One region of the Xylanivirga thermophila genome, then DNA from elsewhere that is predicted to be linked to it. Evidence: a T-box and tRNA genes for the amino acid it is inferred to sense, from the RefSeq annotation. Region 1 holds a T-box; the other holds one or more tRNA genes.

What was found. A T-box is a leader RNA that pairs with one kind of tRNA and senses whether it is charged. The one in region 1 lies ahead of tyrS (tyrosine--tRNA ligase), so its partner is inferred to be a tRNA-Tyr.
Region 2: it encodes a tRNA-Tyr, which carries the amino acid that the T-box ahead of tyrS (tyrosine--tRNA ligase) is inferred to sense. The anticodon was not compared.

What each region holds. Positions count from the first base shown of each region.
Region 1 covers NZ_RXHQ01000035.1:1,918-6,026, forward strand. The annotation lists gene tyrS (tyrosine--tRNA ligase) at 58-1,278, opposite strand; T-box leader at 1,325-1,589, opposite strand; gene uvsE (UV DNA damage repair endonuclease UvsE) at 1,627-2,886, opposite strand; gene EJN67_RS12090 (NAD(P)/FAD-dependent oxidoreductase) at 3,055-4,109, shown strand, end outside.
Region 2 covers NZ_RXHQ01000007.1:93,091-97,199, forward strand. The annotation lists gene EJN67_RS05705 (AraC family transcriptional regulator) at 1-747, opposite strand, end outside; tRNA gene EJN67_RS05710 (tRNA-Tyr) at 819-903, opposite strand; gene EJN67_RS05715 (L,D-transpeptidase family protein) at 984-1,928, opposite strand; gene murC (UDP-N-acetylmuramate--L-alanine ligase) at 2,133-3,515, shown strand; gene EJN67_RS13995 (hypothetical protein) at 3,595-3,771, shown strand; gene EJN67_RS05725 (adenosylhomocysteinase) at 3,808-4,109, opposite strand, start outside.

The sequences.
Region 1 (4,109 bases):
CCTTTGTATATTTATACATCATTAATATATAGCAATATTATAATAGAAGAAAAGTTTTTAGGCAATAACCAATCTCATAAATCTCCTCTTCCCCACCTTAAGCACATCATTGTGCCTTATGAATACATCTTTGTGTCCTCTCACGGTTATGCCATTTATTTTGACACCACCTTGGGATATAATACGCCTGCCTTCGCTGGTACTGGAAACCAAACCTGCCATAACCATAAGCTTTGACATATCTACACTCCCATTTGTCATAATCTCCTTTGGCACTTCAAATACGGGCATATTAGCAGGAAGCTCTTTCCTTTGAACTACCATCTTAAAATATTCCTCCGCCTTCAATGCCTTATCCATATCATGATATAAGGATACTATCTCCCTCGCCAACTGCATCTTAACATCCATGGGATTTATGTTATGCCTACTCAATAACATTTTTTTATATACCAATTCATCCGGATGGATGTCCGTAGCCAATTCAAAATATTTGATAATAAGCTCATCTGGTATTGACATAACCTTGCCATACATATCTTCTGGCAATTCATCAATACCTATATAGTTGCCAAAGCTTTTACTCATTTTTTTCTCACCATCTATACCTTCCAATATGGGCATAAATATGGCTACCTGACTATCCTGTCCCAAATCCCTTTGTAGGCTTCTGCCCATAAGTATATTAAATTTCTGCTCTGTACCACCTAGTTCAATATCTGCATTTAATACCACCGAATCATATCCCTGTATAATCGGATAGAAAAATTCATGCATGGATATAGGCTCATGGGCTTCAAAGCGTCCCTTAAAATCCTCCCTCTCCATTATCTTAGCTACTGTACATTTAGATGATAATTCTATTACATCATGAAAACTCAACTTATCAAGCCACTCGCTGTTAAACCTTATTTCTGTCTTTTCCCTATCCAATATCTTAAACATCTGTTCCTTGTATGTTTTTGCATTTTTCATAACCTCTGCTCTAGATAATTGTTTTCTAGCCGTTGATCTACCGGTGGGATCCCCTATCATGCCGGTAAAATCACCTATGACTATAACCGCCCTATGCCCTAGATCCTGCATTTGTCTTATCTTCCTTAGCACCACGCTATGCCCTAAATGTATATCCGGCGCCGTAGGATCCAGACCAAGCTTTATAGTAAGGGGGCGCTCCTCTTTTTTAGCCTTATACAGCTTATTTTCAAGCTCTTCCAAAGATATTATCTCTTCTACACCTTTTAATATTATACTTAATTGCTCATCTACAGCTAACATGATGATCCTCCTTTTTATAAAATCAAAAAAGCCCCCATCCTCCATTTAAGAGGACGAGAGCTTATATCCCGTGTTACCACCCCAGATTTATCGACACCTCACGATGCCAACCTTATCAAGTACGACGCAAAAGCGTTTATACTTTAGCACTATAACGGGTGCAGGTTTCCGGCAACAGCCTACTTGGCATAAGGCCTTTTGGTGTGCAACTCAGAGATGTATTCAGAATACCATTCCTTGCCCCTCTCACCTACCGGGAACTCTCTGTAAGGACCATTGGCCTTCCTACTCTTTCTCATCACAGTCTTTATACGTTTTTTATATTATACATTGCATATATGAATAATGTCAATGTACAAAAAAATAATAGCTGTTCATTAAATATTCCTCGTTATATTTTTTAGCTAATCTGTATAAATACCTCTTTAGGCTATCAACACCCCCGCCTTCCATATATTTTTCAAGTCTCTTAAAAAATTCTCTTTTTTCAGTATCCGTTGCAATATCCTTAAAATATCCCCATATATGAAGAGCTGCATTCTTTTGTGCACCCATATCCTCCGGCATTTTTATAGCTTCGTCTATTTCTGCATAAAACCTCATAGGAGAGATGCTATCCTGCTTTAATATTTCCCGTATATTGTTATATTTTCTATGACTGAAGCTGAGAACTAGATACTTATATCTAGCCCACTCCTCCTCCAATACTTTTTTAGGTATGGAAGGGGATGTAAGATTTATGCATTTTAATGCCGACAGATTTTTATCCTTTACCTCGAGCATTATATCCACATCATCCAACCCATTATCCACAAGTCCATTATAAAACTTGATAAACTCAGCAGTATCTATGGTCTTAGAATGATATCCACTTCTACCGTCCCTATCCTGTTGGGAATAGTGTATCTTCTGCCTGCCATCTTCATTATGCCATGTACTTGAGCATATCCTTATCCAATCATATAATCCCCTATTATCATCTGCATTTATACTATGATGCAAAGTATCCAATACCACTGGGGTGCCCGTATTATATGATAACCCTAATACCTCTCCTATGTTGTAGTTTCTTTCATCATTTTCTATGACCAATCGTTCTTTTACTTCTTGGGGCAATTTATAAAAGTTATTTTGAAATCGATCCATAGCAAGATTCTTATCCCCATATACCCCGCCTACATGAAGTATAAGCTTGTGGGTGTTATCAAGTCCCATACACTCTAAAAGCCTGTTATGGTATTTAAGCTCTTCAATAGCCCTTTTTACCACATCACCATCTGGAGAGTTTATCACTGTATATTGTCCGGGATGTACTGATACCCTCATACCGCTATTTTTTATCTTTACTCCTATGGCATTTAATATATCATAATAATCCTCCCACCATTCTATATTATTTACCTGATGGGTGGCGAAGGGGATTATATCGGAGCTTATTCGATACAGCATTATATTATTTTCAATGTTATAATCTATTATATTCGACAGGGCGGCAAGATTTGCTTGGGTAATACTTCGCAATCTATCTTCAGTAGCATTTTTAAGCAGGCATCTGCTCATTTTGGTATCCTCCCGCCCTAACAATATACACGCATACCCTATGGACATATTATTTATCCTCCATATTTTGATTTTCCGCATAACTCTATAATACCATTCCATTTTGTATTCTAAACGTAAAATGACAAAATTACTATAAATACTTTATTTTTGATTATCATAAAAATAAAAGGTTATATATATTAATAGGAGTTAAAATAGAAGAGGGTGGATTATTTGAAATACGTAATATTAGGAAACAGTGCAGCAGGATTTTTTGCCGCTACTAAGCTAAGAGATATATGTGAAGATGATGAAATAGTAGTAATATCCAGGGAAAACACCCCTGTTTATTCAAAGATCATGCTTCCCTATTACATAGGTAACGAGATTACAAGGGACAAACTTTTCTTAAAAGATAAGAACTTTTATGATAAAAAGCATATAAAGCTTGTATTAGATAAAAACATTATGGCCATAGATACGGAAAAAAATATTATAATAGGAGAAGACGGCTGGAGTATGGCATATGATAAGCTTCTTATTGCTACAGGTGGCAGACCTTTTATACCACCAATAGATGGTATTGATAAGGTAGAGTTTTTTACTATAAACTCCATAGAAGATGCCGATCGAATAAAAGGCTGTGCCCAAACAGGCGGGAGAGCTATAGTGCTTGGAAGCGGGCTTACAGGTATCGAAATGTCTATAGCCCTATCTAATCTGGGCATGCATGTTACAATGCTTGAAATGGGAGATAGAATACTTCCTATGCAGCTAGATAATGATGCATCTAATATAATGGAGACGCAACTTAAAAAGCTTGGTATCTCCACCATGCTAAAAAATACCATACATAAGGTATACATAACTGATGAAGGCATAAAGAGAGCAGAACTTATGGATGGACAACAATTAGAATTCGATTTGTTACTCCTTGCAATAGGCACAAGACCAGATCTATCCATTATAGAAGGCACCTCAATTAAGCATAATAGAGGTATTCTGGTAAATGAATATATGGAGACATCAATAAAAAATATATATGCTGCCGGCGACATAGCTGAGATTAAATCGGATAAAAATGAAGGATATGTCTCAAGTTACATATGGCCAAATGCAATGGCTCAGGGAAGGTGCGCTGCCTCCAACATGGCTGGTAATCATGAGAGTTTTGATGGGGCAGCTTTTCAAAATGTAGTTCAAATACGAAATATGGACTTTTACTCCATGGGACTTATAAACCCAAATGATGATGGATATGACATCTTGATAAACTACGATAAAAACAA
Region 2 (4,109 bases), on a different contig from region 1:
ATGACCAAGCCTTATACCATCTATATATTCCTTAGCGGTCTTCCCCGTATTATGCTTTACTATACGGTTTATCTGCCTCCTACTCAAAAACATATGCTTTGATATGTCATTAAGGGTTATACCTTCTGAATAGTTATCCTCTATAAAACGATGTATCTGCTCCATGCGGGCATACGACGTACTGCGCTGTGGTATCTTGTATGCATTGGAATTACTATCTGTAAGGATACGCACCGACTGGATTATTATTTGACAAATAAGGCTCTGAATACGGGAATAAAATCCTATCTCCCGCCTACTAGCCTCTTTAAATACCTCATCCATCAGCTTCACTATGCCACATGTATCATCTACTGCCCGTGGATCATCGTTATTTAATGCATCCAATATGGCCTGTATCTCTTCTGTATTACCATATTCTTTATTATTCAATAGCTCTATATCACAGTTTATTGCATACTCCATGGAAGGAGAATCACCCACAAGGCGCTGCTCATGAAAAATTCCAGGGCCTGTAAGGTAGAATTGACCTTTGTTTACCAAAAACTCCCTCTCATCTGTAAATATACGGTTCCTGCCTTCCACTATATAGTGGAATTCATATGACGAATGTCTATGTCTCACAATTATGGGATTATCTTTATTAAAGGGTTGAGCACGAAACCACAATATGTTTATCCTCAAAGCATCCAATTGAAAATCCAGATCTAAAGACATTATATCCCTGGATGATATATATATATCCATAATATCTCCTGCTATATTATTTAGTATATGCAAAAAAGCAGTTGACTATATATGTCAACTGCCATATGTTCTGGTGGAGGAGGATGGATTCGAACCATCGAAGGCTGAGCCAGCAGATTTACAGTCTGCCCCCTTTGGCCGCTCGGGAACTCCTCCCCATTGCAACCGCCTTATCGGCTGCAATTCATAATTATAGAGCAAAACTTTTAAAATGTCAACCACTTTTTTTATTTTTATTAATTAACCCATACAGCCGTACCCTCAGGCATATTTTCGTATATCCAACGGCTATCCTCAACAGAGAGGCGTACACATCCTGATGTGATCCTCTCACCAAGCTCCGGCTCCTTTACATTTTTGTGTCTATCCATGGCCACTGAGTGGAATAGATAGGTGCCGTTAAATCGAACCCAATTTTTTGCACCACTTTGAAATTGGTCTGCATAAAACCACTCCCCCCTGTCAGCTATGCTAAATAACCCTCTGGTAGTGGGAGATTTATTACAACCTGTGGCGCATGGCATTACCCTCTCTATTTTCCAATTATCTTTACTACCTTTAAATACATATGTATGTTGCCTGTCTATGTCCACCCATATAAAATATTCGGTTTCACTTTCAAATTCATTATAATTTGCAAAGCCCTCTAAGTCCTCCCTATTTAAAAGTTTGGTGTTTACAGGACTATCAGGTGGAATATTCAAAACTGAATAGGGTAGCCAGCCTTCCATATCTTTGAATTTCACAAGATACCATTTTGCCGTCTTATCCTGTAATATCTCTACCTTTTCCCCTACAGATACATCCGCTAATTTCTCTGCACCAGATGATGGCTGTGAATATAGCTTTGTATCCGATTGTACTTCTGCCATGACAATATGGGGCTTAACTAGCGAAGCATAATATACCTCTAGATTTTCTTTTCCATATATGCCTTCGCTATTATCAATAACCCTATATGCAGGTTTTGGCATATCCATTGTAATATGGTTTTGATTATGTATATCTTCATCATCTTCTAGACTTTTGTTTGCATTGCCTGTTGTTGTCTTTTCTTTATCATATACACTAGTATTATTTAATGAATCATCCATTACTACTTCGTTGCTGTTAAATATAATCACGCAACATATAAGGGCTGCCAGTACAATTGTTATTAAACTTTTGTATTTTTTCAACATACAATCTCCTCTTGTAATTTCGATCTTATATCCTTATTATGAACATATTTTTCCTATCTTGCACATAATATTATAAACTAATATTTTAATGTTGACAACCTACTTTAATATTACCCAGTTAAACCTTTTTTTAAAAATAGCATTGATAAATTACTGCCTACGTGGTTATAATTAGCTTAGGTATTTTTTAAGGAGTGTTTGAATATGAGTAATGTACATATAAATAATTTTGAAAACGGTCATATCCATTTTATAGGAATAGGTGGCATAAGCATGAGCGGACTCGCAGAGATATTGCTAACAAAAGGATATACAGTTTCAGGTTCCGATATGCAGGATTCACCCATTTTACACAAACTTTCTAAAGATGGAGCACACATATATATAGGACATGATAAATCCCATATAGCAGGAGCCGATTTAGTAGTATATACAGCTGCCGTCCATGACGACAACCCAGAGATAATAGAGGCAAAATTGCAGAACATCCCCCTTATGGATAGGGCTACCCTACTTGGGCAAATCATGCAGTCCTTTAAGTTTCCCATAGGTGTAGCAGGTACCCACGGCAAAACCACCACCACATCCATGCTATCGATTATAATGCAGGATGCAAAGTTGGATCCTACAATACTGGTAGGTGGGGAATTGGATGCCATAGGTGGCAATGTACGTACTGGGAATAGCAACTATTTTATTACCGAAGCCTGTGAATATGTGGAAAGTTTTTTGAAATTCTATCCCTATATGGGCTTGATATTGAATATTGATCAGGATCATTTGGATTATTTTAGAGATTTGGATCATATATATAGTGCATTTTTTAAGTTTGCCAAACTCATACCATCGTCTGGGTATTTAATAGGATGTAACGATGATCCTAGGGTATCAAAACTTCTAACTGAAATGGACTGTAACATAATAACCTATGGCATAGATAATGCGTCTAACTGGATGGCATCTAATATACAGTATGATAAACAAGGGCATCCATCCTTTAATGCTTCATACAATGGGCAAGACATGGGGCGTTTTAATCTTAATGTACCAGGAAGTCATAATGTATACAATGCCCTTGCTGCATGTGCTGCTGCATATGCCATGGGTATATCACCTGATATCTCCAGAGAAGCCCTCAAACTCTATACAGGCACCCATAGAAGATTTGAGACAAAGGGCGAAGTAGGAGGTATTACCGTAATCGATGATTACGCCCATCATCCTACTGAGATATCAGCTACCCTGTCCACTATTGAGAAGATACCCCACGGAGATGTATGGTATATATTCCAACCTCATACCTATACGCGGACAAAAAAATTATTTGATCGATTTATCGATACCCTAAAAGGAGTTTACAATCTAATCATAACGGATATATATGCAGCCAGAGAACAGGACACTGGTGAGATACATTCAAAAGATCTGGTGGAAGCTATAAACAAAAACGGTGGTCATGCCATATATATATCCTCATTCTCTGATATAGAGGATTATGTAAAATCCCATGCAAAGGCGGGAGATATGGTAATTACCATTGGTGCAGGCAGTGTATATAAAATAGGAGAAGAGATTTTGAATAAATAAGAAATAAAAACATATCACATAGTAGAGGCACCTCTCATATTATGAACTAAAGCTAAATATTAAGAGAGGTGTACTGTATATGAATGACGTTAAAGATATGGAAAACAAAGGCTTAGGCACCCCTAGTTCAAGCGGTCTCGGTGGTCTAGCTGGTTTATTCGGCGGCGGCAATTTTTTTACCATACTTATAGTTATATTCTTTATCTTCATATTGTTCGGCGATGGATTTATACTAGGTAAAAACAATAACGAATAATGCAATACTTAAAAAGGGAGCATATGCTCCCTTTTGTCATTCCCAACTACTTAGATATTCAGCCTGTTCATCCGTTAGCCTGTCAATACTGACACCTAGTGCCTTAAGCTTCATTTCAGCTACCTGTTTGTCTATAAACTCCGGTACCTTATATACCCTATTCTCCAGCTTATCATGATTTTCAGCTATATACTTTGCCGATAGGGCCTGAAGGGCAAAACTCATATCCATTATTTCAGCAGGATGTCCATCTCCCGACGCCAGATTTACCAGGCGACCTTCAGCTAATAGATTTATTATCCTACCATCCTCCATTACATAGCCATCTATATTGTGGC